Regions from separate parts of the Paenibacillus sp. JT31N17 genome, predicted to be linked through region 1. Evidence: riboswitches for the same ligand, from Rfam matches in the RefSeq annotation. Region 1 holds a riboswitch; each other region holds the start of a gene.
What was found. A riboswitch is a leader RNA that binds a small molecule or an ion and turns the genes downstream of it on or off. The one in region 1 is predicted to bind cyclic di-GMP.
Positions count from the first base shown of each region.

Region 2: linked by a shared signal. The riboswitch ahead of AC0YOB_RS22050 (PilZ domain-containing protein) and the one ahead of AC0YOB_RS25860 (transglutaminase-like domain-containing protein) in region 1 are both predicted to bind cyclic di-GMP.
Region 3: linked by a shared signal. The riboswitch ahead of AC0YOB_RS10635 (DUF342 domain-containing protein) and the one ahead of AC0YOB_RS25860 (transglutaminase-like domain-containing protein) in region 1 are both predicted to bind cyclic di-GMP.
Region 4: linked by a shared signal. The riboswitch ahead of AC0YOB_RS11310 (pyridoxal phosphate-dependent decarboxylase family protein) and the one ahead of AC0YOB_RS25860 (transglutaminase-like domain-containing protein) in region 1 are both predicted to bind cyclic di-GMP.

Region 1 covers NZ_JBWDNP010000010.1:70,509-77,860, reverse strand. Annotated here, with positions in the region: gene AC0YOB_RS25880 (ParA family protein) at 1-409, shown strand, start outside; gene AC0YOB_RS25875 (hypothetical protein) at 372-785, shown strand; gene AC0YOB_RS25870 (Hsp20/alpha crystallin family protein) at 943-1,386, opposite strand; gene AC0YOB_RS25865 (class D sortase) at 1,692-2,336, shown strand; cyclic di-GMP riboswitch class I at 2,402-2,484, shown strand; cyclic di-GMP riboswitch class I at 2,524-2,604, shown strand; gene AC0YOB_RS25860 (transglutaminase-like domain-containing protein) at 2,619-3,431, shown strand; gene AC0YOB_RS25855 (SdrD B-like domain-containing protein) at 3,713-7,352, opposite strand, start outside.
Region 2 covers NZ_JBWDNP010000007.1:91,880-99,231, forward strand. Annotated here, with positions in the region: gene AC0YOB_RS22035 (dehydrogenase) at 1-290, shown strand, start outside; gene AC0YOB_RS22040 (hypothetical protein) at 479-835, opposite strand; gene AC0YOB_RS22045 (O-antigen ligase family protein) at 912-3,119, opposite strand; gene AC0YOB_RS22050 (PilZ domain-containing protein) at 3,316-4,035, opposite strand; cyclic di-GMP riboswitch class I at 4,173-4,265, opposite strand; gene AC0YOB_RS22055 (HD-GYP domain-containing protein) at 4,293-5,375, opposite strand; gene AC0YOB_RS22060 (histidine kinase N-terminal 7TM domain-containing diguanylate cyclase) at 5,868-7,352, opposite strand, start outside.
Region 3 covers NZ_JBWDNP010000002.1:714,274-721,625, reverse strand. Annotated here, with positions in the region: gene AC0YOB_RS10665 (NAD(P)/FAD-dependent oxidoreductase) at 1-209, opposite strand, end outside; gene AC0YOB_RS10660 (DUF1641 domain-containing protein) at 237-671, opposite strand; gene AC0YOB_RS10655 (hypothetical protein) at 1,184-1,495, opposite strand; gene AC0YOB_RS10650 (hypothetical protein) at 1,534-1,836, opposite strand; gene AC0YOB_RS10645 (hypothetical protein) at 1,956-2,312, opposite strand; gene AC0YOB_RS10640 (HD domain-containing phosphohydrolase) at 2,470-3,420, opposite strand; gene AC0YOB_RS10635 (DUF342 domain-containing protein) at 3,522-5,369, opposite strand; cyclic di-GMP riboswitch class I at 5,456-5,541, opposite strand; gene AC0YOB_RS10630 (LytR/AlgR family response regulator transcription factor) at 5,977-6,711, shown strand; gene AC0YOB_RS10625 (AraC family transcriptional regulator) at 6,723-7,352, opposite strand, start outside.
Region 4 covers NZ_JBWDNP010000002.1:859,064-866,415, forward strand. Annotated here, with positions in the region: gene AC0YOB_RS11295 (5'-deoxyadenosine deaminase) at 1-216, shown strand, start outside; gene AC0YOB_RS11300 (aldo/keto reductase) at 361-1,344, shown strand; gene AC0YOB_RS11305 (SDR family oxidoreductase) at 1,449-2,327, opposite strand; cyclic di-GMP riboswitch class I at 2,647-2,733, shown strand; gene AC0YOB_RS11310 (pyridoxal phosphate-dependent decarboxylase family protein) at 2,847-4,529, shown strand; gene AC0YOB_RS11315 (methyl-accepting chemotaxis protein) at 4,522-6,243, shown strand; gene AC0YOB_RS11320 (hypothetical protein) at 6,677-7,321, shown strand; gene AC0YOB_RS11325 (accessory gene regulator B family protein) at 7,302-7,352, shown strand, end outside.

The DNA of each region.
Region 1 (7,352 bases):
GATAGCCGGCAATGCATTGAAAGCCGCTACTGATGTGCTGATCCCTTTTGTTCCGGAAGCCTTCTCCGTCAAGGGGCTTCAGCGCGTAATCCAGACTATCGAAGCATTCGGCTCCAAGGAGGAACCTTCGCCGCGGATTACCGGCATCATTGCGATGATGGTCGACGGGCGGTCCAAATTGCATCAGGAATTGGTGGGCCATGCCCGTGAGTTCTGCAGCAAGAAGGATATCCGGCTGTTCGAAACCATGATTCCGCGGTCGATCAGCTTTGCCAACGCCGCAGCCTATGAGGGCTCGCCGCTTGTATGGACTGACCGCTCCAATCCCGCTGCGGAAGCCTATTATACTTTGGCCAAGGAGGTGTTCGAATATGCCGCCAAGAAAAAAAGAACTGCTCGTAAACTTTGAAGAACCTACTGACAAGCCGTCCTCCGCTGCACCGGAATCCATGGTAGAAAAAGCCGAAAAAACGCTGCGCACCAGAAAGAAGCCGGCTGCAGCCAAGCAAGCCCGGAAATCGCCAGCCGATCCTCCCGGTCAGGAAGCTCCGCCAACTCCAGCTGTTAAAGTGGAGGAACTGGTGCCGCAGGTCAAGCTGGATAAGAAGCTGCGCAAGGAAACCCACTCCAAAGCCGAATTTTATATCCGCAAGGATCTGCTGGAACGGGTCAAAACGATATCGCAAGATAAAGGCAAAGGCTTCAAAACCAACCTTATCAATTATGCGCTGGAGCAGGCATTGGATGGGCTTGACAGATCAGGCCATTCTCCTTCGGCGGATTAGACGTGCATCATCCATTATAGATGTGTTTATGACAAAACAGGCCGCCAGCGGGTATTCCGCCAGCTGCCTGTTTTGTTGTGGTTTGCCCTTGTACCCTTGGCCGTGTTCCCCGATTACAGCGATTATTTCATCAGACCTTCAGCCAAAGAGACAAATCTTATTGAATTTCAATGCGTTTCTTAACGGATTGCGCTTTTTCCTTCTTGGGTATTTCCAGCTTCAGAATACCGTTCTCGAAGCGCGCCGATATTTGGTCATCCTTAATATTTTCTACATAGAACCGGCGGACAAATTCGCCATAATAACGTTCACGCCGGATAACCTGATGATCTTCCCCATCCACATTCTGTTCCTGGTTGCGCGAAGCCTTAATCGTCAAATAATGATTGCTGTAGCTGATATCGATATCAGCTTTACTGAATCCGGGAAGCTCGGACTCAATCAGAAAAGCATCCTCGCGTTCGTGAATATCCGTGCGGAATGGATGGGTATTGCTTCTCATCGGCGCAAAGAAATCTTCATTGAAGATATCATGGAATGATTTCATCAAGCTGCGGCTGACATCTTCATTTCTTTTCCGAAACGGAACTAAATCCAACATGTACATCTCCTCCAATTTCTTATAATGTGATGCTTACACTTTTTATTATAAGGTTGCTGTCTGCTTTCCTCAAACCCGATAAAACAACAATAAAAATCATTTTCCGTGAATTTAAGGAAATCCGGCAGTCCCCTCGTTATTTTTCTCAGTCTTTCTTTGACTTTCTCTGACTTTGACTATTTTTGACCTTACACTGCAGCTGGCGTGCTGCCCAGAATAGCCATGAGGACGTTACATTCCACATGTTGTTCAGATTTTGTACAGTTCCTATCTGGTATAATGGCCTTACAGGAGGGCCTGCCAACATGAAGAAACTGCTTTCTTTTTTGCTGATCATCACTGGATTTGTGCTGATTGCGCTGCCTTTTGCAAAAGAATGGCATTATGATCAGAAGCAGCGGCGTCTGCTTGATCGCATGGATCATAATACCTTCGCCTCCGCGGCTGAGAAATCCGATCGCCTGCTTGCAGAGAGTTACCAGCGACTATCCGACCTGTTTTCTAATGAAGCAGACGCTGCCTTACCTGAGGCTGTCAGCGACGATCAGAGCAAGGAAGATACTCAAGGAATCGCTGTTATTGAAATCGGCAGCCTCGATGTGAAGCTTCCTGTTCTGGAAGGCGCCACAACGCAAAACATGAAGTACGCCGCTGTCCATCTGACAGAAACAGCCGCACTTGGAGATATTGGCAATGCTGCCCTGGCTGCACACCGGGCTCATACGAAAGGCCGATTGTTCAATAGGCTGGGTGAAGTGAAGATGGGCGACAAAATTACGATACGGGTCAAAGACAAGGTTATGGAATATACCGTATTCAAAATATCGGTCGTCAAGCCAACTGACCTGTCCGTATTGAATGGCAATGACACCGACAGGGTGCTCACGCTTATCACATGCGATCCGCTGATTAATCCGACCCATCGTCTGATTGTCCAGGCGAAAATGTAATCTATTATCACTTAAAAATAGTTGTATATTCTATCAAATATTGGTATAGTAAATGTCAAGATAAGTCACGATAACGGCAAACCTGTCGAAAGGCAGCGACGCAAAGCTAGAGGGCCTTCCCATTATTGGATGGCAGCCAGCTACCGAAAGTTTGTCTTTTTTTGTTTTCTAAAAACAATAAACACTCAACGATAAATGGCAAACTTGTCGAAAGACAGGGACGCAAAGCTAAAGGGCCTTCCCGCTTGGATGGCAGCCAGCTACCGAAAGGAGTCTTATTTCATGAAATCTTTTTTTCTTGTTCTCGCGACCGTAATCATTTTGTCCCTTCCCCTCTCCACGACTGTAGCTGCATCCGGTACGGACTCCCCGACTTGGCTCGATACGAAGCAATTGGACAATGGAGTTATCGGAGCTGCATTTAAACCTGCCGCAAAAACACCTATTGTGCTGTTAATAACCAAAAACGGAGTCACTTATACATACAAATTGCCTGCCACAGGTACGATGGAATACTTCCCCCTGCAGCTTGGTGATGGTGCTTATACTATCTCTCTTATGCAAAATGTTACCGGCACCAAATACAAAAAAATCGGTACGGAATCAGTTAACCTGAACTTGAGCGATGACAGCAGTGTATTTCTCGGTTCCGTGCAAAATATCAATTGGAAAAGCTCTCCGACTGCTGTCGCCAAAGCCAAGGAATTGACGAAAAACAAAACGAAAGTTGAAGACAAAGTCAAAGCGATTCACGATTATATCGTTAAAACCATCAAATATGATTCCAAATTGAGCACATCTGTAACAACGGACTATATTCCCGATGCGAACAGAACGTTGAAATCAGGCAAAGGCATCTGTTATGATTACTCCTCCCTGTTTGCAGTCATGGCTCGCAGCGCCGGCATCCCTACAAAGCTGGTTATGGGAACAACCGATTATGTGAAAGGCTACCATGCCTGGAACCAGGTAATGATTAACGGGAAATGGAGCAATATTGATACAACGGTTGATTCCGGTTTGGGCAAAACCAGCACAAGCAGCAGTTCAATGTTCAAAGAAGCCGGCAAATACGCAGCAGCTAAATTCTATTAAGCATTAATCTGATCGCTTGATAGCATCTGTCATTAAGCAAAAGCAGCTTAAGACAGCAAATAGCGCAAAAAAGAGACTATTACAGGATCCCCCCTCCTGTAAAGTCTCTTTTTTGCATTTTAACGGGCAGTTCGGTATTAAGTGGTCTGGATATGCAATCCTTTATTTCATGACAAATGCCTCACCTATTGTGCATCTCACCATTATCATATGAGGAGCCGCGCCTCCTCATATGATAATGCGGAGGAACAGCTCCTGATGGATTTTTACTAAAAATGATCTTATTTCTGGAGATGCTTCCGGCGCAATCTCAGCAAAACAATTCCGAGAATGACCAGGCACAGTCCTGCAAGTTGAAGCGGCAAAGAACTGCTTTCCCCTGTTTTGGGGAGCGTCTTGCCAGGTGTGCTGCTGCCTGGATCGTCATTACCGGGTTCTATACCGCCCAAAGGAATCTCATCCACATTTACATCGAACAGGACTTCTTCTTCGTTGCCGTCCTTGTCAATTACGATGATAGAGAAATGATCCTCGCCCGTATAGCCCGGTTCAGGTGTATACATCCATTTACCATCCGGATCAACCGTCAATGTACCATGTTCCGGTTGGGTACCGATTGCAACATTGCCGCCTTCTGGTACTTTAACCGTCCCTTTAATCGGTTTGTCCTGTACGGTTGTTTCCTGCTGCGGTACTTGTGTATCGCTGCCAGGTTCTGCGCCTGGATCAGTCGGCTCACCTGGATTCGATGGTGTACCCGGGTTACCCGGATTGACTGGCGAACCTGGTTCGCCCGGTGCTCCCGGATCAACCGGCGGCATTCCCGGATTTGCCGGATTTGCCGGATTTGCCGGATCCTCCGGATCGTCAGGTGTTGTCGGATCCTCCGGATCAAGTGGAGGGAAGTACGGATAATAAGGATACATTAATCCCAAATCGATCGTGAGATCTTCCCATCCCCGCGGGGCGTCTTCACCAATCGTGATGACTGCTGTAGTACCGTCAGTCAGCTTATTGGAGTCTTTATCAGCCGCTATTCCCACTGCTTCCGGAGTTGTCAATTCATAGCCCTCAGGAGCTTCGAATTGAACAAAATATTGGCCTCCGACCAGATTGTCAAACCGATAATAACCCGGTTTCCCTGCAGCATCATCTGCAGTCAAAGTCTCTGCAAGCAATTGCATGTCTTTGTTATAAAGCTTGACCTTCACGTTGTTAATACCGTCGTCATCAGCTTCATCCTGCATGCCATTCCCGCTGCTGTCCAGCCATACGTAGTTGCCAATGACGCCTTTGGCAACAAGACCCAAGTCAATGCCGAGATCCTCCCAGCCGGGAGTTTCGCCGATTTGAATTTTAGCTGTAAAACCATTCTCATCGGTTGCATTGGAATCCTCTTTGACGTCGGCTCCTTGTTCCTGAACGGTCCTCATATAGTCGGCAGGCACAATGAACTTGACTAAATAGTCGCCTGGCAGCAATCCGTCGAACAAATAATAACCCGCTCTGCCTGTCGGATCCGCTGCAGTTGTTGTAGCGGCGACAGGGGTTCCTGACACATCATCTTTGAACAACTGGACTTCGAGTCCGTTGATTCCCTGAAGCTCATTCTCGTCTTGTATACCGTTCCGGTTTCGGTCCAGCCATACATAGTTTCCGATCACGCCCCGTGGAACCAATCCCAGATCGATCGTCGGATCCACCCAATTGGAAGGTCCGATTACAATCTCATCGGTAAAGCCGTTGCCGTCCGTGCTGTTGGAATCCGCCTCGGGCGATCCAACCACCGGTTTGGTTGTTTCATACTGTCCACTGTAGAAGAATTTAACGTAGTACCTGCCTTCTTTCAGGCTGCTGAACAGGTAGTAGCCTGGCTGGCCGCCATTATCCTTCGTCACCGCTGTGGCGATTTCCGTTCCATTCCGGTCATCGTACAACTTCACGGTTACTCCGTTGACGCCGGATTCATCATCGTTTTGTATGCCGTCCTGATTCTTGTCCAGCCATACATAATCGCCGATAGCGCCTTTCATTGCGATCAGGCCCAGATCAATACTGTGATCCACCCAACCCGGAATTTCGCCAATTTCAATAACAGATGTAATTCCGTTTTTGTCCGTTGCGTTAGAATCCAGATCCGGATCCGCTCCTTGTCCCGCAGCGGTCTTCACATAATCTGTTGGAACAATGAACTGCACAAAATAATTGCCTTGCAGCAGATTATCGAACAGATAATAGCCCGGCTTACCTGTGGAATCGTCAGCCGTGGTTGTTGCGGCAACAGGAGCTCCAGCGGGAGAGTCCTTATAAAGCCGAACTTCGATTCCGTTGATTCCTTGAAGCTCGTCTTCATTTTGTATGCCGTCGCGGTTGCGGTCATCCCATACATAATTTCCGATTTCACCTCGCGGCACCAATCCCAAATCGATGGTCGGATCATCCCACTTAGAAGGTCCGATTACGATTTCATCCGTAAATCCGCTCACATCCGTGCTGTTCGAGTCTTCAGCAGGCACTGCCGCTTCAGGAGAAGTCATTCCATACTGTCCTTCGTAAATGAACTGGACATAGTAGGTATCCTCCGGGAGTCCGGTGAACAGATAGTAGCCGTCTTTGCCGGCATTCTCATGGGTCACCGCCTCGGCAATTGCCGGTCCGGCAATATCTTTGTACAGCTTCACGATAACGCCGTTAAGTCCGGACTCGCTGTCGTTCTGAGCGCCGTCTTCATTATCGTCCAGCCACACATAGTCTCCGATCGTGCCTCTCGGGTCCGTAGTAACAGGTACATCAAGCGTTACTTCAACCATTGGTGTCTCATCAGGCTTCGCAGAAGCTGTATTCGTTACCTTGGGCTGCCCCATATCGGAGTTTGTAACTGTATAGGTATACTTGATTTGCTTGGACTCGCCTGGCTGCAGCACCGGAATGGCCGGAATACCGGATACCAGGGAATCACTGATCACCACATTGTGCAGAACAGAACTGCCCGTATTCACGATCGTAACCGTGTATTCAATTTGCGTTCCCTCTTCGGTTACGGACAGCACATTGGCAGTTTTGTTGATTTTGAGTCCCGCCGTCGGAATCTTCGCATCATCCGTGATCGGGTCAGGAGATTCGTTATAATGCACGGTTGCCGTATTATCCAAATCGGTGCCGTCGATATCGTCGGCCGTGATGGTATACGCACCTTCCAGCGACAACGATTTGCCAACTGCCAAATCCTTAATGACAACATAAGGCTCCGAGCCCGTACCCGGGTTGTCGATGCGGGTAATAATATCCGGGCGGCTGTGAGTATTTCCATTGATTGCAATTGGATCGCCATCATACGTAAGCTTATCGAATTGGAATCCGGACTGTCCTCTGTCCAATGCATCCGAAACCTTGATATTATGCATGGTGACGGACGAAGTATTCGTCAAATCGATTTTGTAATGAACCTTGTTGCCTTTCACTACATAATCCTGCGAAGCGACGCCTGCTGTCCCCGGTTCCACGTTTGTGATGGTTTTATCCATGTCAGCCGAAGGATAATCGTTATTATCAGGAGGACTGGTTTCAATCAGACCCAGATCGATCGTACGATTCTTTTCGGCCGTGCCAAGCGTGATTTCATCGGTTTTGTACGTTTTGTAGCCGCTGGCACCGATTACGGGTGCAACAAAATTGGAATCCTCAGCGATTGCATGATTCGGATCGGTTCCCTTCTTGTTGGCATCAGTAGTTGTGTATTTGTCGGGAACGACGAATTCGACGTTGTAGTCGCCAGCTTCAAGTCCCTGGAACAAGTAGTAACCCGGTCTGCCATTAAAATCATATCCGGTCTTGCTCGACTTGAATGGAGTCGTTTCCCCTGCTTTGTACAGGTTAACCGTGACGCCGTTAATTCCCGCGCCTTGTCCACTGTCCCCTGAG
Region 2 (7,352 bases), on a different contig from region 1:
ACCAGGCGGGTTATCCGACCGCCCGCAAAATCAGGCGCGCCTGCGAGAATGAGCTGTATCGCACAGTCAAAAGACTCGGCGTCTGGATATCCAAGGAACGCATCGAGCAGGCGGAAAAGATCTATTTCAAAAAAGTCGCGCTGAATCTGCCCTGGATTCACGAGAATGCCAGCAACCGGAAGATCCTCGCCGACTGGTGGGATGACAACGTCAGCGCCGAAATCGCGGAGCTGTGGGAGATTCCCCCTGCCAAGCTGAAAGCCGCTTTCCGCGAAGCCTTCGGCGGCTGACCTTCTCGTATTATGCTGCAGATCAGGCAGCTGCTGTATGATCATTGGAGCGAAGCGATGGCTTCCGGGTAGCATCGTGAACACAAGCAGTTATTATCTGTCTATGTTGAATTTCTGCAAAAATAAAGAGACTGCCCTGGAGTCTTCGGAAGACTTGGGGCAGTCTCTTTGCTGCGCACGGCCGGACCTCAGCCAATAACGGCAAAGGTTTCAACCCGCGCTGGAATCGTGCGGACGCGGAACAGCAGCCCGATTGGACTAAACACTTGAAGCGTGTAGCTCACATTTGTCAGCGTGTTGATGTTGTTGAAACGAACGACCCCAAAACGGTCAAAGGATGCCGTGGAAACAATCCGGTTGTTGCGGATCAATCGCGCAAAGAATCCGGTCGTATTGAAAGGCACGCCGCTGCCCTGAACCCAGACAACCGTCAGCCGGCTGAAGATAGGTCCTGTTGCTTGAGCCAGACCTTTGGGCTTTGCCAAGCGTACGATTTTCCCCTTGCCCGGTCTTTTCATTTTCGGTTTGACGCATATTGCGGCCATTTGCCGATCACTCCCATCAAGTTCATACTCCAGCGTATGCTGCAGCAGCTTAAGGGAATGGGCTAAAGCGCCTCTATCACGCGTTTATCTTTTCTGTCTCCGGACTGCTCGTCTTCGTCTGTGCAGCGGTTCTGGCCCGGGCGAGCTCGCTTAACAGCAGCCGTGTATCATCCGCTGCCTTCCGCGATTCCACAGTGACTTCGAAATCCCGCCCTCCCCGTCTGGTTGCGGCTCCTTGGGATTCAAAAGCCTCGAAGAACGCCAGGGCTGTAGCTGCGGCAAGACGGGAATCGTCAAGCCGGCCCCCGGCCTGCTTATCCCGGGCCAATCGGGCCATCGTCATAATCGCCCCTGTCTGGTTATCCCGATCATAATGATCATATTGCAGGGCCAGGCGCAGATAGGCTGCTGCTTGTTTCACGTTCCCCAGCCTGGCATGGCAAAGACCAAGGGCGCTGAGCAGCGGTACGGACTGCGGTTCATAGCGCAGTCCGGCCTCCAGCTGTCTTGCGCCGGTAATCGGCGGTACCAGCTGCGAGAGCTCTACACGAATCCGGCTCCAATAGGGATTGGCTGCCAAAGCCTGTTCCAGCAGCGCAGTCTGCTCATTCCCTGCAGCCGAAGCAGCCGCCTCGCGATACGCCACAGCCTTGTCAAATTGCCAGCTGTTCGCGGAAGCAAAAGCAAAAACGGCAGCGGTCAGCAGGACTGCTGTAAATTGGAAGCCAGCCTGCCACTTCGCAGCTGTCCTTTTGCCGAGGGATACCGATCTTGGCGGAAGCTGCCCGGAGCCAGGAGAAGCAAATAACGATTGCCCGCTCTGCGCGGCCCCCGGGTACGGACTGTAGTAGACGAGCCAGCTAAACAGAAGCAGCCAATAGTAACCGAAGGACATGTCAAAATCGACGGCGGCATGAACCAGCAGTACGCCGACAGGGAGGATTCCTGCCCGATCATGCCTCCAAACTATCCGCAAAAGCCCGTACATCATGAGAGCAAATACGATTAATCCGACAATTCCAAGATCAAGCAGCAGATCCAAATAACCGCTATGCACTTCGTTACCAATATACGGGTAGGTTTGGATTTGGGTAAAGAGCATCCGCCAGGTATCCCCGCCCTGACCCAGGAGAGGCGCCTCCAGAAATAGGCTCCATGCATCCTTGTAGAACATCGTACGCGCGCCTGCGGTTTGAAAATGGCCGCTGCTTATCCGCCCTTGAATTACTGCCGGCAGGAGAAGCGCCATAATCAGACAGGCTGCTCCCAACCCGCCCCACGCGGCAAGCTCAAGCTTTCTTCCGGACAAGCCGGCAAATACCGTGCGAAGTGCGGTGAAGCCCGCTGCAGATGCCATCAGGATGGCAAGCAGCCCAAGCGTTTCCCCCATGTGGCCAACGCCTTCATGACTGCCTTGCAGTCCTGCGGCAAAGACAATACGATAGGCTGCCCCCGCCCCAACAAGCGTCCAGCCGCTGTAAACCAGCCATTTGACCCGCTGCTCCCTGGTCAGGAGCAGCAGTCCGGCAAGCCATCCGACAGCCGTTGTAAGCCAGGCTGCCCTGGATTCCGTAAGCAGCAGCACAAGCACCAGCGGCGTGGCCATCATGACGGCAAGCAAGAAAGTCCGATAACGGCCTGCACGTATCAAAAGAAGCCAGTTCCACAGCAAATAAGCTCCCGAGACGGCTCCGAGGAAATTCGGATACTGAACGAAGCCGGCCAGCCGGGCACCGACTGCGGATAAACTGGAATCCCCTGTACTCAGGATCATCTCCGGAACGTCTATCCAGCCGAGCCATCCGGCAAGCGCGCCGCCAATGAGGAACAAGCCGGAACCCTGAAGCGCCATGAACAGCCAGCTCCGGAATGGGCCGATTCTCAGCCACAGATACCCGGATATGAGGAAAGCTGCGTAAGCAGACCATCTGAGCACCTGCTCCAGAGTTCCATGTACGGAAGCCGGTTTGTTGACCAGACTCAAACCAAACAAAAGCGCAATAAGCAGCGGCGTATAAGCCGCCAGCGGCACCGAGGCCCGCACAGCCTCTTCTGCAGGCCCTTTATTTTTTTTCAATATGAAATATTCACCGATCCCGCTACTGCTGCCCCTTATCCTTCGTCTTTGCATTCGAGCCGTAATAAACAAGGACAAAACGGTTGAAGCCATAAGCATCCATTCCCATCTGTAAAAGGATGCGTCAAAAAACATTCCATTCTGGTATGCGGACCAAATGAGCAGCCCGGTAAACATCAGCCCGGCGGCACCAACAACGACTGGCAATTGAATCCCCTCTTCTATTTCACTTTTTAATTGTCCGATATATCTAAATTTTCTAAATATTGTAACATGTTTGAGAATGATTTGAAAATCAGGTGTCATGGAGCTGCTGCCTCAGCAGCAAGAAGAGTTTATTTTCTTATCTTTGAACAAAAAAACAGGCGCTCCGCGATTGCCGCGGTGCACCTGTTTTTTATAGTTAATGAGTCCGGTTGTCACTGGCCTTTTCCTGTTTCCTGCGGTAATAGGCTGCGACCTGCTCCCTCAGAATAAAGGCCCGCAGCGCTCGCTGCTGCAGCCCATCCAGATCGCAAAAGCGCGCTCCATAGAAGGATTGGGCTCCATCGCTGTCATAGCGTATGATCTCCAGCCAGCATGGCAGCTCAAAGCCCAGAGACAACACAGCTTCCAGACGCTCATGCGTCTTGAGCCTCGGCCCCTCGGCAACAATGAACCCCAGCCCGGATAAGCTTATATTTCGTATGGCCAGTTCCATATCTTCAATAAATTCAAAGTTTTCCGGCCCTGTTGACAATTCTCTTGTTTCAATAATTATCTTCTTCATGGTGCCTTTATGGTCAATCTGAACACGGGGAGACTCCCGTTTCTCTTCCAGTCCGCTCAAGGCCCGGACAGGAAAAATAACTGCGATAGATCCTTCCGCCTTGCCGATGACCGTCGACTGCAGACGTTGTATCCCGACCGGAGAGTAGATTGTCATCTCCACCGGATTGCCGAGATCAAATGACTTGTATTCCGTCATTTCAATCTCCATCATCTCGCCCTCAATATGGCTCAAGATCCCCGTTGAGACATATCCTTCTTTCTCGACTACGGTCCGGCTGTGGATTAATACCTTATCTGAGTAAGTTTGCTTTGCTTTCGTGTATAATTCCTTGCTGCGGGCATTCGTGCTCATAAGTACCATCTCCTTAGTGTGCAATCGCCTGGCCGAGTCTTGAGAGTTTGATAAGGGATTGCCTGTTCAAGGAAATGAAAAAAGCCGTTCCTCTGCCTCGGAGCCGCTTGACTTGCACCCTGCTGAAGGGTGTTCATTTCGGCAGCCAGGCTGTCAGTCGCTCCTTTTCAAGAACCTTAGACCCTTTAGCTTTGCGTCCTTGCCTTTCGGCAAGTTTGCCATTATCGGATATATATGAAGTTAGGTACAGGCGATTCTTACATTTCTTCCACGATCATGATACTGTGCGAATCCTTAAGGTCAATCTGATAGGGCTGGGCAGGAGGTGTGCCGTCCGCCTCGCGAAGGATCCGTACGATCGGGCGGTTGACCGCAAGCGGATTATTCAGAGCCACAACCGCAATCTGGCCCGAGCTGAGCAGTACCGTTGTCGATACCGGATAAATGGATATATGCTTGCAAAAGGTCTGGATCAAATCAAGATCGAAGAAAGTGTTCCCGGCCGCGAATAAAAACTCGATGGCTTCCGTAGGCGTATGACGCTTGCGGTGCGGCCTCGGCGAGGTTAACGCATCATAAACATCGGCCAATGCCACAATCTGCGCATATTCATGAATGGCATCCCCCTTTAGCCCACGCGGATAACCCGATCCGTTGTACCGCTCGTGATGCTGAAAAGCACAATGCGCGGACAACAGGGAAATATCGTGCTGGGCGCGGATAATATTGAAGCCATCCTCCGTATGCTTCTCCATCAGGACCCGCTCTTCAGGGGTCAGCGGGGAGGTCTTGTTCAGAAGATCCTTGGGCAATCTTGTCATCCCGATATCGAACAGAAGCGCTCCCATGCCCAATTCTTCAAGCTGGTTGCGGTTATAGCCCTTAGCCAGTCCCATTATGCCTGACAATATAGCCACATTCACGGAATGCTGGAACAGATAGCCATCCGCCACTTGAATATTCGTCAAGCTGACCATAACGTCGTCCCGCGTAACCAGATCCTGCATGATCTGGCCAAACACATTCTTGAACGTCCGGCCCATCTCCGGCGCAATGGTTCTGCCCTTGGTCATAGGATGGTCCTTCAGCGTGGTCATGGTTTTGAATACCGCATCATGGGCTTTTCTGCGCGTATCGTCGCGGATCGCTGTTTCCGGCTCCAGATCCTCGGTAAACGGATCTTCGACGAACAGCATATCGACTCCCAGCATCTTCAGGCGATTGATAAACCGTTCGTTCAGCTCGACACCGACACCCAGAAGAATGTTGCCATTTTCCTGCAGGATCGGGCGAGCCAGTTTATCTCCAGGCTTCGCCGAAAGTATATGTACTTTTCTCATCTGAGCATTCCCGCCTTTAGTCCGGTTGCATATTTGATCAAGCTTGCATCGCTGCCAGTTCGGCAGCACGCAGTTAGTGTAATTGCTTATCGGCGTATATCCTGATGTCTGCGATTTGCACAAGCATATTCAAGTCGCTCCCTTGGTCGGGAAAGTTGGCGCTTCCGACAGAGACGAAAGAGTTGCAATCCTGTCGATAGGGTATAAGCTTGTGCAATTGTTCATGATGCTGGCGAATGACAGCTTCAATCAAGTTTATCATCTGAATCAGGACAAATCATTATAAATTCGTCCACGGCTCATCAGGCGGTCATGCTTCGTCCAGAAAGCGTGCCTGCCGCCGGAAGGGTAAAAGCGGCATATGCCGCTGCGCTTGTCAGGATTGGCACCAAATCGCCCGACATGCCGGCAGACCATGCTCTCAGCCCTGTGTCAGCACGACCGCCCTGCAGCCAAAACGAGCATCACAGCACATAACGCTGCCTGCCTTGTCTAATACTGAACAATCCGGTTGCGGCCGTTCTCCTTCGCTTCGTAAAGCGCCTTGTCCACCTTGACGAACAGCTCGCGCAGATAAGACTTGCTATCCTTCAATTCAGTATCCGGCTGCGGCTCAACGGCAAGCATGCCTATGCTGATTGTAATGGAAACAGGAGCGTTCCCGACTCCGGTATCGACAAAGTTATGCTCAACAACCGACCGTACGCGGTGCGCCAGCTCTTCCGCCTGCTGCCTGGTGGTGTGGGGCAAGTAGACCGTGAACTCCTCCCCGCCGTAGCGGGCGAAAATATCCGTTTGTCTGAGCGTACTGCGGACCACGTCCGCCGTCAACTTGAGAACATCATCGCCGACCATATGACCGTATGCGTCGTTGATCGTCTTGAACAGATCGATATCAAACAACAGGATCGCATAAGGAATCTGATAGCGCATGTTGACCATGACCTCATGCTCCAGCTGCTGCATCAGATATCTCCGGTTGTAGCAGCCCGTCAAGCCATCGATAATGGCCATTTGCTCCAGCTTCCGGTTGGCCTGGTACAATTCATCCTGCATAAGAAGCAGCGCACGGTTTCTCTCCTGCAGCGCTTCATTCTGACGGTTGGTTTCTTCAATAAGCCTTCTCAGCTCTGTATGGTCCTGCAGCGTGATCACTCTTCCAATGATTTGCTGTTTAACAACAATAGGCGCGACATGTAAGGCAATATAGGCCATTCTGCCTTCCTCCGGCACTTCGATCTCGGTATGAACGCGCTCTTCAGGATGCAGACGGTACATCTCCAGAAAAGCTTCGGTCCTCTCACGGTCTTCCACTGACTGCAGAAGCTTGTCCATATCGAGCCTTGTACCGACTGAAAGCTGGAAAACGGGACTCACCACGCTGTTGAGATCAATCACAACATTCTGCTCGTCCAGCACAATAATACCGACAGACAGTGTATCGGCAACATCTTTTTGAGCGATATTCACGATATCGAACATACGGTGCTTTTGAATGGAGAATACAAAATAAATATCCGCAATTACAATTCCGAGCGACGTCAAGCCCGGGATGACGGGAAGCCATTTTGCAAGCACAACATTAAGCAATAGATCTAGCAGGGTAAAGCAGACAAAAACGCCAATACCGGTCAGGGCATTTGCAATCTGCGCACGGTCCGATGGCGGCGCGTCCGATTGGTAAGCACGGGTCAATAGCTTCATCGAGTACATAAAATAGGAAATCAGCATAACGATCATCAACCAGAATATCAAGCCGTACTGCCGGTCGTCATAACGTCCGTCAACGGCAGCAATGAACCAGTCATTTGGATTCCAGATAATCCCGACCACTACAAATACAGACGGAATCAGCATCATCAGAAGCACGTAGGGTCTGGGCGCGAATCCGTGATTCGTCAAATATTTGGTGAAGAGCAGCCATCCAAAGCCTAGCATGGACAAGCCGACAAACGAGACATTGATGCATATGAGCTG
Region 3 (7,352 bases), on a different contig from region 1:
CCTTTAAGCAGCTTCTCCAAAGGCAGGGCAACTGCCTTCTCTTCCACATTGCCCGCCGCAAGACGGTGCAGTTCCGTGATGATCTGATGTGAAGGAACACGGTTAATGACTGTGATTGTAGCCTCTTCTGCCGACAGATGCTCACGTGCCGAAAGAGCGCTCAACAAGCCGCCGTAACCGCCGCCCAATATAAGAATATGTTTACTCACGTTCATCCTCCGTTCTGAATGATTAATCTATTCGTCTTTTTTATTTCTTTCGCCCAGAATATCCAGGTAAGCTTGGCTGAAACGAAGCATTTTCTGAAGCTCCGGATCTTTCAGCAGCTTAAGCATGCCAAACAAACCGATGGTTGCTTCGCTTTGCTCAGCGCGGTCATTCGCTTCGATAACGGCAGATGCGTAGCCTTTGACTTTCTTCTCAAGCGGCTTTACCACCTCTTGAAGGCCTCCGACCATATCTTGAATAAGCACGCGGTCCGTTGCCACTTTTGAAGCAAGGTCATACGTTTTGGTAAGCAGAGTCATCATTTCGGTAAGCTTCGGCAGTTGTTCCACCAATACCGTTAAGGACTCTTGTACTTCCGGCTTTAGCAGTTGATCCAGCACATCCGGCTTGGCAGCTGCTTGTACTGCGGTAACTTCTGTTTGTTGTACAGTTGTTTCTGACATTTGCACGTTTCCTCCTTCATTCAAATAAATAGTGCCGGCTCGCTGCTGAAAACGGATACTCTTCTAATCAGTCGGAATGTAATAATTTTTCATCTATCAGCCTTCTTAGTGAAAATCTTCACATAGAATCATAGAGGTGGGCCGTATCCAGACTGATGCGATCGACATAGTCACATCTGTATCTATTGTATACCTAAACGACGAATTTTGCATCCCCAAAACAAATTGTCAGATCTTTTGTTTTTATGGCGGATCTGGATTTATTATGCGGGATAGTCAGGCTGCTTATTCTACCTGGGCCAATGAGAATTTTTCAAGTACAAAAACACCCCTGCTATCCATTACGGAACACTGGTATGAAAGGAAAAGCCGCTAAAAGCCTAACCCTCGGGAGGCGGTTTGATTAGACGTCATAGCTTCTATAGATTCAATCTATTTCTCCCACTGCTGGTTCGGATCTTACACGCCTAAAAAACTTAAAAATTTTTAATCAGTCAAAAAAACCAATGGCTTCACCCTTGGTGACAAAGGGCGAAGCCATTGGTTTCCACTGGTTGCTGCCTTATTTTACTTCCGTTTCCGCTGCCATCGCCTGCCGTCCATATCCGGCAGCGGCCAGCTGACGATGCGTCGCTCCCACATATCCGCAGAATTTCCCACATCTCATCGCTGGAATCGTAGATGCCGTATTTGCCGAACAGGCCGTTCACATTGCCGAAATCATACAGCGCAAACCAATGCGTCCCCACCATGTAAGAAAGCCCGGCGGCGCGGCTGACAAAGTCCCGGCAGCTCCAGCCGGATGCAGCCTTCCTCCCCCGCAACCGGCTGGCAGGGCGGGATCAGACTGTAAAAAAGCTCTTCAGCAGGGCTCCGCGAGGACGAACGCATCCGTAACTTCAATCAAAGCCTCCCGCTGCCGTTCCAGCTTGAAGGATCGCCGCCAGGATTCGATGTCCGCCTCGCCGGGGTAGGCTGCCGCAATATCGATGGACATCACGGTGCCGCTCTCTTCCTGATGATACCGGGGACCGGACGCCTGGTACTCGCCGCCGTTCTGCTGCAGAACGCCCCGGACCGTCGGCAGATGATGGTATTGGGACTGGAGATACCACAGCACCTTGATCATTGGATGCATGATCAGGATAGCAGATAAACCCACCATGAAATACGAGACTCTCTTGCTTTTTATTGTCTTTTATTAGCCAACCTTGCCGCTGGCAAATCAAATAGAGGACCGCCGGCAAATTTGCCAGGCGGTCCTCTATTTGATTACGGAGCTGATTACAGCGAAAACATGGTGTATACACCTATAGACAGGACAATAACGGAGACTGCGCTGCATAAATAGGTATGCCGCGTCAGATTGGCGCGTTTCCTCCATGCTAACGCCAGCTGCCGGCAGGCAAAATACATACTGATTATATTGACAAGAAACAGCACGAGAATGAGCACATCCATAATAACGGAGCCGTGACCCTCCATATCCCGATGCTGCAATTGCATCCCCGCTGTCGCGCCCATTATGAGTGGAGCCAAAGCCCAATGGATCAGATGCAGAATAATGACGCCTGTAACCGAAATAAAAGATAAGGTGGAATATTTCGACTCAAGACCCATTACCCTGATTTTCTGCAGCATTCCATTCCCCCTTTTCACTTAAGGCGGCGGCTTGTTCTTCACACTGCGGTTGTTTGAAGCTTCCTATTTATGCCGTTATTTTTGTATATTCATTCCTCACCGATTGCAGAACAACCATATAGGGAGGCCCGTTGAAAAAAAACAGGCAGCCTCCCCGTTATACGATCTGCTCCACATGCACCGATTTGTCTTTGCTTAAATCCAGATATTGGCCTTTCACCTCGACAAGGGGACTCAAGGGATCATTGGCATGAATCAGAATAATCGTGCCCCGCTGTCCATTGGAGAGGCAGACCTCGCTGCCAATCAGCATGTCCATGATACGCGCGAGAAAGCATAACGTTGTCTCCGGATCGAGCAGCCCGTAGGCATTTTGCGACATTTCCAGCAGAACCTGATAGAAAGGAACCTGTTTCTTATAGACCCGCTTCGAGATCATCGCGTGAAAAACATCCGCGACGGCTACGATTTTGCTGAAAGAGTCCATCTGCTCTCCCTTGATGCCATGCGGATATCCGCTTCCGTCCTCGCGCTCATGATGCTCCAGAGCCACCAAGGCGTGCCGCTGCGCAAGCCCCGGCGTTTGCCTGATCAGTTCGTACCCGTAAAGCGTATGCTTCTTCATTTCATCAAATTCTTCAGGCGTCAGCTTGCCCGGTTTATTCATGATCGCTTCAGGAACTTTCGCTTTTCCGATATCATGCAGGAAGCCTGCGATGGTCAGATCCAGCAATTCCTCTTCGCCAAGACCCTTCACTTTGCCGATTAAACGTGCAATCAGCGCAACTGCGATAATATGACGGTAGGTATATTCATCATTTTCGCCGAAATAGGTGAAAACCTGCTTTAAATAAATATGGTTGCTCATATCCACAATGATCGGCACCATCGTATTGCGGACATGCGCAAACGGAATCTCATCGAAGTGCCGGACCTGATGAAAGACGTCCTTGATTTCAACAATAGCCGAATTCAGCAGGTGCAGGACCGGAAGATCTTCAATATCCTCTTCCTTCAGCGTAATTTGATGTTGAATGAGCCGCTTCAGATTTTTTCGTGTGAGCCGGGAAAAAGCAGGCACAATCAAGGCACCCATTTGGTTGTACATATTTTTATTTACTCTCATGCCTACATATTGATATTGCCGAACAGTCGGAGTCACCAAGATTCCACCACTTTCACGGGGTGCTTATTATAGAAGAAATCAGATTAAGCCTGCATCATGTTATCGATATCAAAGGTTGTATTTTCGACAGACTCCAGAATTTCCTTACTGTAATTCCCGATAGAGACTCTTCCCGAGTGCATTCTGACGACGCTGACCCGCCTCTTGGCTTTCAGCAGCGTGGCCGCTCCGGTCTGCCCTCCTACAATCTTCGCCGTGATATCCCCTTCGGCTTCCAGCCTTGAACCGCGGCAAACGGCCAGCCGATGCTTGAAGGATATATTGCCGGCCGAGTACAAATCACTGACAAGAACTCCGTCGCGCTGGATCAAAATATCGCCATTGGATTTGAGCTCGCTGTTATGGCATTGATTGATGGTAATATTGACCAGCGCCTCCTGCATGCGGGCCACCTCCTGATGGGCGTCCGTCAATAGGGACAAGAAGCTCTGGATGCCATTTCTGGTGGCCGACTCAATGAGCTGCGAGGGCTTCAGGAAAACCGCCGCCATTTCCATCAGCTTCTGGTACTCTTCTTTCTTCAGATGGCGGATATTGGCGACCACGGATAGCAGATCCTTGATTAGCCCCGGTATATCCTTCATTTTCTTCTCCAGCAGCAGCAGCACAATCTGTCCGTATTTAACCGTCTGGTCACGTGACTGGATCGCTTGCTCCAGCACCTGGGAGCCGATCAGCAGCTTCTCGATCTGCTTGCTCAGCAGCTTCGAGGTGTTGTATAAACGGTTGAACATGACACCGAAGTATCCCGAATACAGCTTGCTGCCCATTACATTCCCCCGGATATGGATGCATCCCGTTGCTGTGATGGTCGCATTGAAGACACTGCCAATGACATATACATTCCCCAGAGATTCAATAATCATATTGTCGGTTACATTGCCATATACGATCACATCGCCGGAGAAGACAATATTGCCGGTTTCAATGTCTACATCGCCGGAGACGGTATACGCTGTCGAGATATCAAAGACTTTGATTTTGGTTCCCGTAATCCGCGGGCGTCCTTCTTTTCTGGCGATAATGGCCCCCTGTGGAGTCAGCTCTACGCCCGACTTGGCTACCAGCAGGATATCAGCCGGCGCTTTGGGCGTGATCAGATTGCCGTAAACATCGTATCCCGGGATGCCGTCGATAATCGGGGATTTCCTGGCAATAACGTCGCCGCTGGTGACGGAAGGGATTTGCAGATGATTGCGGAAGTCAACCGTCCCTTCCGTTTCATGGAAACGGCTTTCGATCTCCTCGGAGAAATAAATCTCCAGCTCCGCATCCTTCCCGGGTACGGGAGCTTTGCCCCTGGCGATGAGAATCGGGCTGTAGGTCGGCTGCAATAATTCCTGATGAATAGCGGCCAGGTCGACGTTTGCTTTGATCGACTTCTTTTCAAGCACGGCGGCGACATCTGTCAAATGCACACTTTCAAGAACCATATTCCTGTCTTCCTCGGCAGATATTATGATTTTGGCAAGAGGCTCTGTATCGGTTAGCTGCCAGGCATACCGTTCTTTGGCGTGCAGGTGGAAATAAGCGTGAAGCTTGTCTTCCGAGACTGTAATCTCATACATCGGTTGATTCTCAATTTCCCAAAGGATGCTGTCGCTGGAAGTCACGTTGATTTCTGAATGTATGTCATGATGATTTACCTTTAGTTTGACCGGGGCAATAGCGCTGATGACGGGGAGCTTGCCATTATTGACGGGATCATGGACAATAATCCGGTGTTCAATTACCTGAATCCAGCCGTCCTGCTTCAAGGGGCTTCTGATATCCCTTTCGTCTGTGGAAGATCTGGAAGCCGCATCCACCTCACCCAGATGCAATTGCTTGATCAGCTGGGACAATTCATCTTCAGAGATTTTTTTCTTCACGTTAACACCTCTCAAACCTCAGACCAGAATGGTTTTTTTTAACAAAAAAAACACCATCCGATTGGATCGTGTTTATACACCACCAATTCGGCAGCCTGGCGACCATAGAGATGCTCTCTTTAGGCCCATAGCTTTGCGTCCCTGACTTTCGGCAGGTTTGCCTTTATCGTTTGAGTTTCTTAATTATTAGTCACTAGTTCCTATTTGAATTTTAATAATTAGGAAAATATACCTTGCAAGTCCAAATTGAGTGTACTAAAAGGACTGTCTTTTGTCTAATGCAGTCAAATAAAGAAGTTCGCCTGTTTACAGCCGTTCATACCTGAAATCTGCCATGTTCAGGCCGGAAAAACGACTATTCAAGTCATTCGACAACTATTTTCACTCCACTTCCGATAGGCACGAAGGGTGATTGCATTTTAATATTGTTAGCGTTATGATTTCAAATCATATCATTCCGTGATTCTGCAAAAAAACGATGATTAAAATAGATATTTCTAATAGATATTTAAAATATAAACGGTTTTCATATGGGGTTTTTGAATATTTTTCCATTCCGCTTTTTTTCGTCGGGCAGCCCAAAACAAGTATTGGAGTGTAAACAAGAATGATAAATATCAGGGTCATTATTGCTGACGAAGACAATCAAACGAGAGAAACTGTCAAGAAGTTTATCACTGCGCTTCCTTATATTACGCTCATTGGCGAAGTTCCCGACGAACATTCCGTTATGGAAATCATGGTCCGGGAGAGGCCGGATTTAATTTTGACCGATCCTTCGCAGCCGGGGCTGGGCGGACTTAAGGCGCTGAAGGACTATTTGCAGATCATCCCCCGTCTGAAAATGATCTGGATGGCCCCAGGCCAGGAGTATGCAATCGAAGCGTTCAATATGGGTGCAGTCGACTATATCATAAAACCGGTCCTTCGCACCAGACTATACAAGGCGCTGGAGCGGACGAAACATACCCTCGAAATGGAACGGAAGGCCAATCATTTGTTCATCAATCCGGACCCCAAGCTGATTATAAAAATCAATAAAAATATTCATATCATTCCTTTTAATGAAATACTTTTCATAGAAAAGATGGGAAAAAAATCTATTATACATACTCTGAATAACGATCCCCTTGAAACCTATGACAAACTGGAACCGGCTCCTCATCTGGTACAGGCTCACCGCTCCTATCTGATCAATCTCAGCAAAGTGTCCCGTATAACCAGGATGGGTGAAACCTACCAATCCTTCTTCGGTAGCTACCCCAGACAGGCGTTGATCGCCAAATCGAAAATGAAAGATATTCAGGAGCAGCTTCAGCTGAGGGACCCTAAACAGCCTTAAGCAATAGGCAGTCAATTTCCGGTTTCAAGCTTCATTCGCGATTTCACCGAACGCGCATATTCCGAAGGACTCATCCGCGTGGCATTCTTGAATGCCTTGGAAAAATAATGGACGCTGCTGAACCCCAGCTGCCGGGAAATCTCTGTGAAATTATAGCTTTCCTCCCGGATGTACCGCTTGGCGCGCTCGATCTTAAGCTTCGAGAAGTACTCCTTGACGGAATAGCCGGTATTCTGCTTGAATAAGCTTTTGAGCTGGGTTTTGCTGATATGCAGCTCGCCGCAGATATCGTTCACATTCATCGGACCGCCGATTCTTCCTTCCATAAACAAAAGCGCCTGCCTGGTCAGCTCATCCTTGCTTTTCTCCCGGGCTGGCGAGGACAAGGGCTTCTCCGGCTGCAGGAGACTGCTTTTGCGCAGCAGACGGATCAGGAAAATTTCCAGGTAACAGCGGAGCAGCTGCTCACTGCCGATCACCGCACCCTCGCGGCGCTCCAGCGGATGGCGGAACGGGAAAATGAAGGCATTCTCACCCTCCTTGATCATCTGCGCCAGCAGATTGCGCTCCTCATCCTCCAGACTGAACACTTTATCCGCAAAACGGTTCATTGCGCCGGAGCGGCAGTCGAACGTCATGAC
Region 4 (7,352 bases), on a different contig from region 1:
CTGGTCCTGCTGAACTTGAATGATTTTCACACGTTTCCCTCTTTTGATGCCGACCCGTACTCCCGTGTTGTGTATGCCGCCTCCCGCGGTAATGTCGACTCTGTGTGGGTAGACGGCAAAAACGTCGTTCAGCGGGGGCGAGTACGGACGATGGACAAGAAGCTCGTGCTCCGGGAAGCGGATAAATCCATCGCCAGACTGCTCGCAAGGATTTGACCTGAGGATATTTGGCGAGTCTGCAGGAGAGCAGGCTCGCCATTTCTGTATTTTAGCGACTCGTCCTCTTGCAGTATGCGGGAATGGCAGTCATAATGGAACAAGGCAAGAAAGCGCCATCAAAACATAAAGGCGGTTGATATCATGAAGTACAGACAACTGGGCAGCACCGAATTGCACATTAGTGAAATCAGCTTCGGAACATGGGCTATCGGCGGATCCTGGGGCGGAACGGACGATGGTTCGGCGCTCAAAGCGCTGTCACGTGCAATGGAAGAGGGCGTCAACTTCTTCGATACCGCAGATGTTTATGGTGAAGGACATAGTGAGGAATTGCTCGCCAAAGCGACAAAAGGGCGGGAGGACGAAATTTACATCGCGACCAAGTTTGGCCGTGCCGGTGATCTTCTGGATCCGGCTTCCTATTCCTACGAGTCGGTGCGGGCCTATTGCGAGGCAAGCTTGAAGCGGTTGGGCCGCGAAAGAATCGATCTGTACCAGGTGCATTGTCCGCCTACGGATATTCTGCGAAGCGGCGAGGTATTCGGCGCGCTTGACCGTCTGCGCGAGGAAGGCAAAATCCGCGAATACGGGGTAAGCGTTGAAACCGTCGAAGAGGGTTTTATTTGCTTGCAGCATCCCAATGTAAAGGCGCTGCAGGTGATATACAACCTGTTTCGGCAGAAGCCGGAGCTTGAGCTGATTCCCAAGGCTTTCGGGCAGGGAGTGGGCATTCTGGTGCGTCTGCCGCTTGCCAGCGGGCTGCTGACGGGCAAGTTCACGGAGAAATCAACATTTGCCCCTGACGATCACCGGAACTTCAACCGTAATGGCGAAAGCTTTAATGTTGGTGAGACCTTCGCCGGAATTGCCTTCGAGATGGGCGTATCACTGAGCAAGGAGCTGTCATGGATTGCCGAGGGCAGAACGAATATGGCCAGCGCCGCGCTGCGCTACCTTCTGGATAATCCCCATATTACCTGTATCATACCGGGATTCCGAAACGTCTCGCAGGTGGAAGATAATTTGCGGGCGGCCAATGTTCCGGGTTATACGCGAAGCGAGCTCGACAAAATCCATCAATTCTACGAGCAAGAGGTCCACAACTATATCAGAGGACCTTATTGAATAAGAGAATAGTTAAGCACGGGCAGGCCCGGACGAGCGAATTCCTTCGCTTGTCCGGGCCTCTTTAAATTGTTCCAAGCTGCAGATCATTTTCTTCGGGAATGCTACCCGTTCACAATTTCCCCGCCATTGATGTGAAGGACTTGACCACTCATGTAAGAAGAATCCTCGCTTGCGAGGTACACATAAGCGGGAGCCAGTTCCTCCGGCTGTCCGGCACGCTTGAGCGGGACATCGGCGCCGAATTTGGCCACCTTCTGCTCATCAAAGGTTGAAGGAATAAGAGGTGTCCAGATAGGGCCGGGCGCTATGGCGTTGACGCGAATGCCCTGATCGGCAAGATTGAGGGACAGGGAGCGGGTAAAGGAAACGATGGCTCCTTTGGTCGCCGAATAATCGAGCAATGTCGGGCTTCCCCGGTAGGCGGTTACGGATGTCGTATTAACGATTGCTGCACCGCTTGCCAAATGGGGCATAGCCGCCTGCGTTAAATAAAACATCCCGAAAATATTGGTTTTGAAGGTCCGTTCAAGCTGTTGGGGAATAATGAGCTCAATCTTATCCTGGGGATGCTGCTCTGCCGCGTTATTGACGACGATATCGAGTTTTCCCAAGCTTTTAACGGTTTCCTCCACGGCCTGGCGGCAGAAATTCGGATCGCCGATATCTCCCTCCAGCAGAATGCAGCGGCGGCCGGCCTCTTCCACGAACTGCTTGGTTACCTCCGCATCGCTTTGTTCATTCAAATATAGAACGGCTATATCGGCGCCTTCCTTGGCATAAGCAACTGCAACGGCACGGCCGATCCCGCTGTCTGCTCCGGATATAATGGCTATCTTGCCCTGCAGCTTGCCCGCTGCCTTTAATCCGGAAGATTCAAATTGCGGGCTTGGCGTCATTTTGGATTCCAGTCCTGGCTGCCGGCTTTGATGCTGAGGCGGTAAAGTGGTTGGCCTTGCTGGCGTTTCGCCTGAAGATGTCATAGGCTGCTTCGTCATTTGAGAAACAACTCCTTTCGATAAGCTATCATTCCACGAATACGTTGTTCTTACGCGTTCCATTGAACTATTACCCCGGGCATGCAGAAATGAAAAAAAATAAATCTCTAGAAAAGAGGAGAAAACTTGAAAAAAAATAAGTCTTTAGAACTGGTTTTAATGTCGAAAGGTCAATAATTGTAATAAATTCGTAACTTATTTATAATTTTATTGTTAAAAGGCCCAAAAATCCTTGAAGATAATGGAACAAAATAGTAATATACGACTAAGCTTCCCGGTCTATTATTTCCATGGCGAAGACAAATTGAATACTAGGCAAAGCTATTGAAAAGTAGTGACGCAAAACTACAGGGGCATCATCCAACAGTGGAAATGCCAGCCAGTTGCATCCATTTAACAGCTGTTTAGGCTTGCCATGCCCATTATGCTGTTTTTTTGCTGTGCGGATCATTTATGGGTTTTTCGCATCACAAAATAAATTGGTTACAGAAAAGAGGCTATTACATGAAGATGTCACCAGTTCAAGATGTACGTCAATGGTTTCCGAGCGATGATGGGAATGAGCAGGACCGGATGCAATTGATGAAGCTTATGGAGCAGCTGATGACGGGCTTCGATCTTTTGAAGGACCCTGAGAGGGTAAACCTGAAGGGCAGCAAGGACCGGTCAGGCGATTTCTATGGACAACTGAATGAGAGCAGCGTTATCCCCCCGCAGGGGAAGGCGATGGAAGATGTAACCCGGGGCCTGATTGAACTGATGCATGCGCATCCCTACCATACCAAATATTTTATGACCAATATTCTGCCTATGGCATCGATTCCGGGCATTATGGGAATGCTCGCCGCGATGCTTGTCAACGGCAATAATTTGTGGGACGTATATGGCCCGGCCGGAGCTGAAGCTGAAGTGCGGGTCGTCAGCATGATGTCCAAGCTGGCCGGTTATGACCATACGAGAAGCGGCGGCTACACAACCTGGGGCGGACAGGGGGCAATCTTCACCGGTCTGCGGCTGGCAATCGCCAAATTCGCTCCGGATGCTTCACGCACGGGAGTGCCGAATAATCTGTATGCCTTCTGTTCGGATTCGGCTCATTACAGTCTGTACAAATCCATGGAAGCGACAGGACTTGGAAGCGACCGTCTGGTCAAAATCCGGACAAGAAGCGACAGCTCCATGGACACAGCGGATTTGAAATGGAAGCTGGAGCAGGTTATTCGTTCAGGCGGGATTCCGATCTATATCGTCGCCACTACGGGGACGACCGATGCTATGGGAATTGACGATATTTCCGATATTATGAATATTGCCGTACAAGCTGCCGCGGCTAATGGATTAAACAGGCCGCATATTCATGCGGACTCAGCGCTGGGAGGATTTTTCGCTTTTTTCAATGATTATGATTTTGCCCTTAATCCGCTTGCATTGGACATGGAAACGCTGGGAGCTCTCCATGCGATCGCAGGCAAAATGAAGCATATTCATCTGGCCGATACCATGTGCTTTGATTTTCAAAAGCTGGGACAAACGCCGTATCTGACGAGCCTGCTCCTGGTTAAAGAAGCGGAATCTCTGCGGCTGCTTGATTTGAATCCCGACGAAACGCCTTATGTGGGATACCGCGGATATGGCCAGTATCATACCGGTTACACGCTGGAATGCTCCCGAATGGCCAGCTCGATCAGCATCTACAGCGCTCTGCAGGCTTTTGGCATTGAAGGGTATCAACAGCTGCTGGCGCAGTTTGTATCGGTCAATTTGGCTTTCCGCAGGCAGCTCATGAAGGAAGTTCCCGAGATGGTGATCGCAAACCCCGACAATCCCGGTATTACGACACTGCTGAGGATTTATGAGAACCGGATTTCCCGATTCCAAGAGGAATTGGCCGGGGAGTGCCCGCTTGATGAGCTCGTCCGAAACAACCGGCTTAATGAACGATTATTCGAACTGCTCGGGGAGCGGCGCGATGACATGTTTTTTGGGGACACCAAGAAGCATCTGCTGGTTTTATCCCAGGAAGGTGTGGAAGTCCCCTTATACGCCAGCAAGCTGTTTGTGATCTCGCCTTATACACAGCTTGAGCATGTCCCGGCAATTGTCGGCTACTTAAAGGAGAGAGTAGACGAAATTTATGAGCAGTACCATTCTCCGTATCAATCAGGGAGGTCCGTCGAAGTTGTTTAATTCCTTATTGCGTCCCGTGCGGGAACGACTGTCGCTCAAAGTCATCATCAGCATCCTGCTGCTGCAATTATTTACATGCGCCGCATTTGCAGGCACAACTTATTACGTCAATACGAATCTGGTCGATAAGCTGCTGCAGCAGTTTGATCTAAGGCTGAATACGGATATCGGGGTTGTCTCGGATCTGGTAGCCGGCATTCCCGGTTACGAGGCCGAAGTAAAGGATGCAAGCGACCCGCTTTATGCCGCCCTGAAAGAAAATCTGGAACAGGTCAAAGTTAAGAATGGTCTGGAGAATGTGTATGTGCTGTCCAAAAGCGGCGGTAAGGACCATATCGTCGTGTTAGCCGATGTACCGGACGATTACGGGACCGACTATCCGTTTACGGCTGATATGAACAAGGCTCTGACCGACAACAAGACAATTGTCAGCGAAATCTACAAGGATGAATTCGGTATTCATAAATCCATCTTCGTTCCCTACACGGATGGAAACACGAGCACCTTGCTCGGTATCGACCTGGATGCCTCTGTTATACCAAAAATGTCATCGACCATATTCTGGTCCACCGTCATCATAACCATTATCGTTTTATTGATTGGCTCCATTGTATCGCTGGCGATCAGCCGTATATTCACAAAGCCGATACGCAGGCTGATGTCGGCCACGGAGAAGGTGGCTGCCGGAGACTTGAGCGAGCAGATTATACTGAAGCGTGAGGATGAGATGGGCAAGCTGTCCCAGTCGTTCGGACAGATGAGCCAGAACCTGCAGGAGCTGATCCGCCAGATTCTATCATCGTCGGACGAGATCTCGGGAACGACACGCAATTTGCATCAGGCATCGGGAGAGACAAGCCAGAGTGCGCTGCAGGTAGCGGTATCCATGAACAAAATGAGCGAGGGCATCAATGGGATCGTCGAAGGGCTCACGAACAGTTCGGAAGCTGTATCTGAAATTGACGGGGAGCTCTCTGAGGTCACCCAGGATGTGGAGGAGATGCAGTCAATTGCGGTGCTTGTCAGAGAGCAATCCGAAGGCGGGCGGGAATTGGTAGAGAAGACGCTGCATCAGATGGAGGTCATACAGGAGGCAATGCGGCACTCCCTCGAGGCCGCTGAGCTTCTGGGGCATAATTCGCGGGCTATCGGAGATATTGTAACCATTATTTCGAATATTGCCAGCCAAACGAATTTGCTGGCGCTTAACGCATCGATTGAAGCGGCCCGTGTCGGTGAGCAGGGCAAAGGCTTTGCTGTAGTTGCAGGGGAAGTACGGAAGCTCTCCGAGCAATCTTCACAGTCCGCTTTGTCTATATCCGAGCTGGTTTCGGTCACACAGGAAAACAGCCGGCTGGTTATCAACCGTATTGTTGAAGGCAATGAAGCCGTCACGCAGGGACATGCCTGGATTAGCGAGACGCATGCCAATTTCGAAGGTATTTTTAAGGGAGTTGGCCAGTTTTCGACGTGCACCGAGCAGCTGCAGGAGGCTGTTGTCAATGTGGAGCGGTCGTTCGGGCAGATCACCTCGGCCATGCAGCAAATTTCCGGCATTACACAGGAGCAGGCAGCAAGCTCCGAAGAGGTCGCAGCGGCTGCCGAGCAGCAAAGCGCTACGATGCAGGAATTGACCGAATCCATCGGCAGGTGCTCGGATCTGGCGGCAGAACTTCTGAAATCGGCAAGCCGTTTCAAAGTAAAAGTGCAGTAAGCTTTTTATGAATGTTCTGCATATTGGGTACCGCCCCAAGCAGGGAACCTTTTCCTAGTTTTTTAGGAGCAGGTTCCCGTTCTTGTATAACAACCGGGACCAGCTGCTATAGAGACAAGAAACGTCTGGAAAATAGTTTTGTTCGCTTGTACATATCAACCGCTTGGGTATAATGAGGTAATAAGGCGGATACGGGAAAGGAGAGCGAATGGAACTACTGGAATACGTGACAGCCGCTTGGCTCTCCAAGCATCTGGGGACATCCCAACAAAATATATCACTTGCCGGCAAACGGGCGCTCAATCCGGAGTATAGGGGTGATTTTCTTAAACCGGATGCACTGTTAGATGGTGGCAGGCCAATATGGCTAAAGGATAGAGCGATTGAATTTATCGCACAGCGGGGTTCAGTAAACTGAGGGACGGTTGATCAAATGAGTGTTTTTTTGTTGTTCATGTTATTTTCCATCATTGAAAGCATCGCATTGTTTTCTATTTCATTCACCCTTTACAGACTTAAATTCACTCAATATCTTTGGCCTTCGCTTATCATGATGCTCGTCATTAACCTTGTGAGTTTTTACTTGCGAAAAGAAGTAGCGCTTGCTGATTACGCTCCGGTTGCCATTCTGGTGCTGCTGGTTCTTTTTATGATGGCCGTAGTTAAAATTCCTGCATTCTGGGCTTTAATTGTATCTTTGACAGGTCTATGTTTTTTTGCATTGCTGCAGACAGGCTTGATAATGCAGTTATCCTTTGGGTACCTGTCCGTTCAGGAAATTAATTCTCATGCATGGAAAGGGTATCTGCTGCAGACATTGACGGGTCTTATCGGGTATCTGATTAGCGGTTTTCTATATAAAAGAGGAATAGGGTTCTCATTTGAATTCGAAAAACCAATTTATAAGTTGGTAACTTTGCTGGTAATGATTATAATGATATTAATCGCTCTGGCATTCGGAGCTGTGCTGTTTATTGGAAATCTATACATAGCCACAATAATCTACTTTATCGGACTGGCTTTTCTGCTCTATTTTGCACTAAAGAAGGAGACAGAAGATGCAAACATTGGCCTTTAGATTGGCTGCGGGCTTAAAGCGGAGGGCCCCT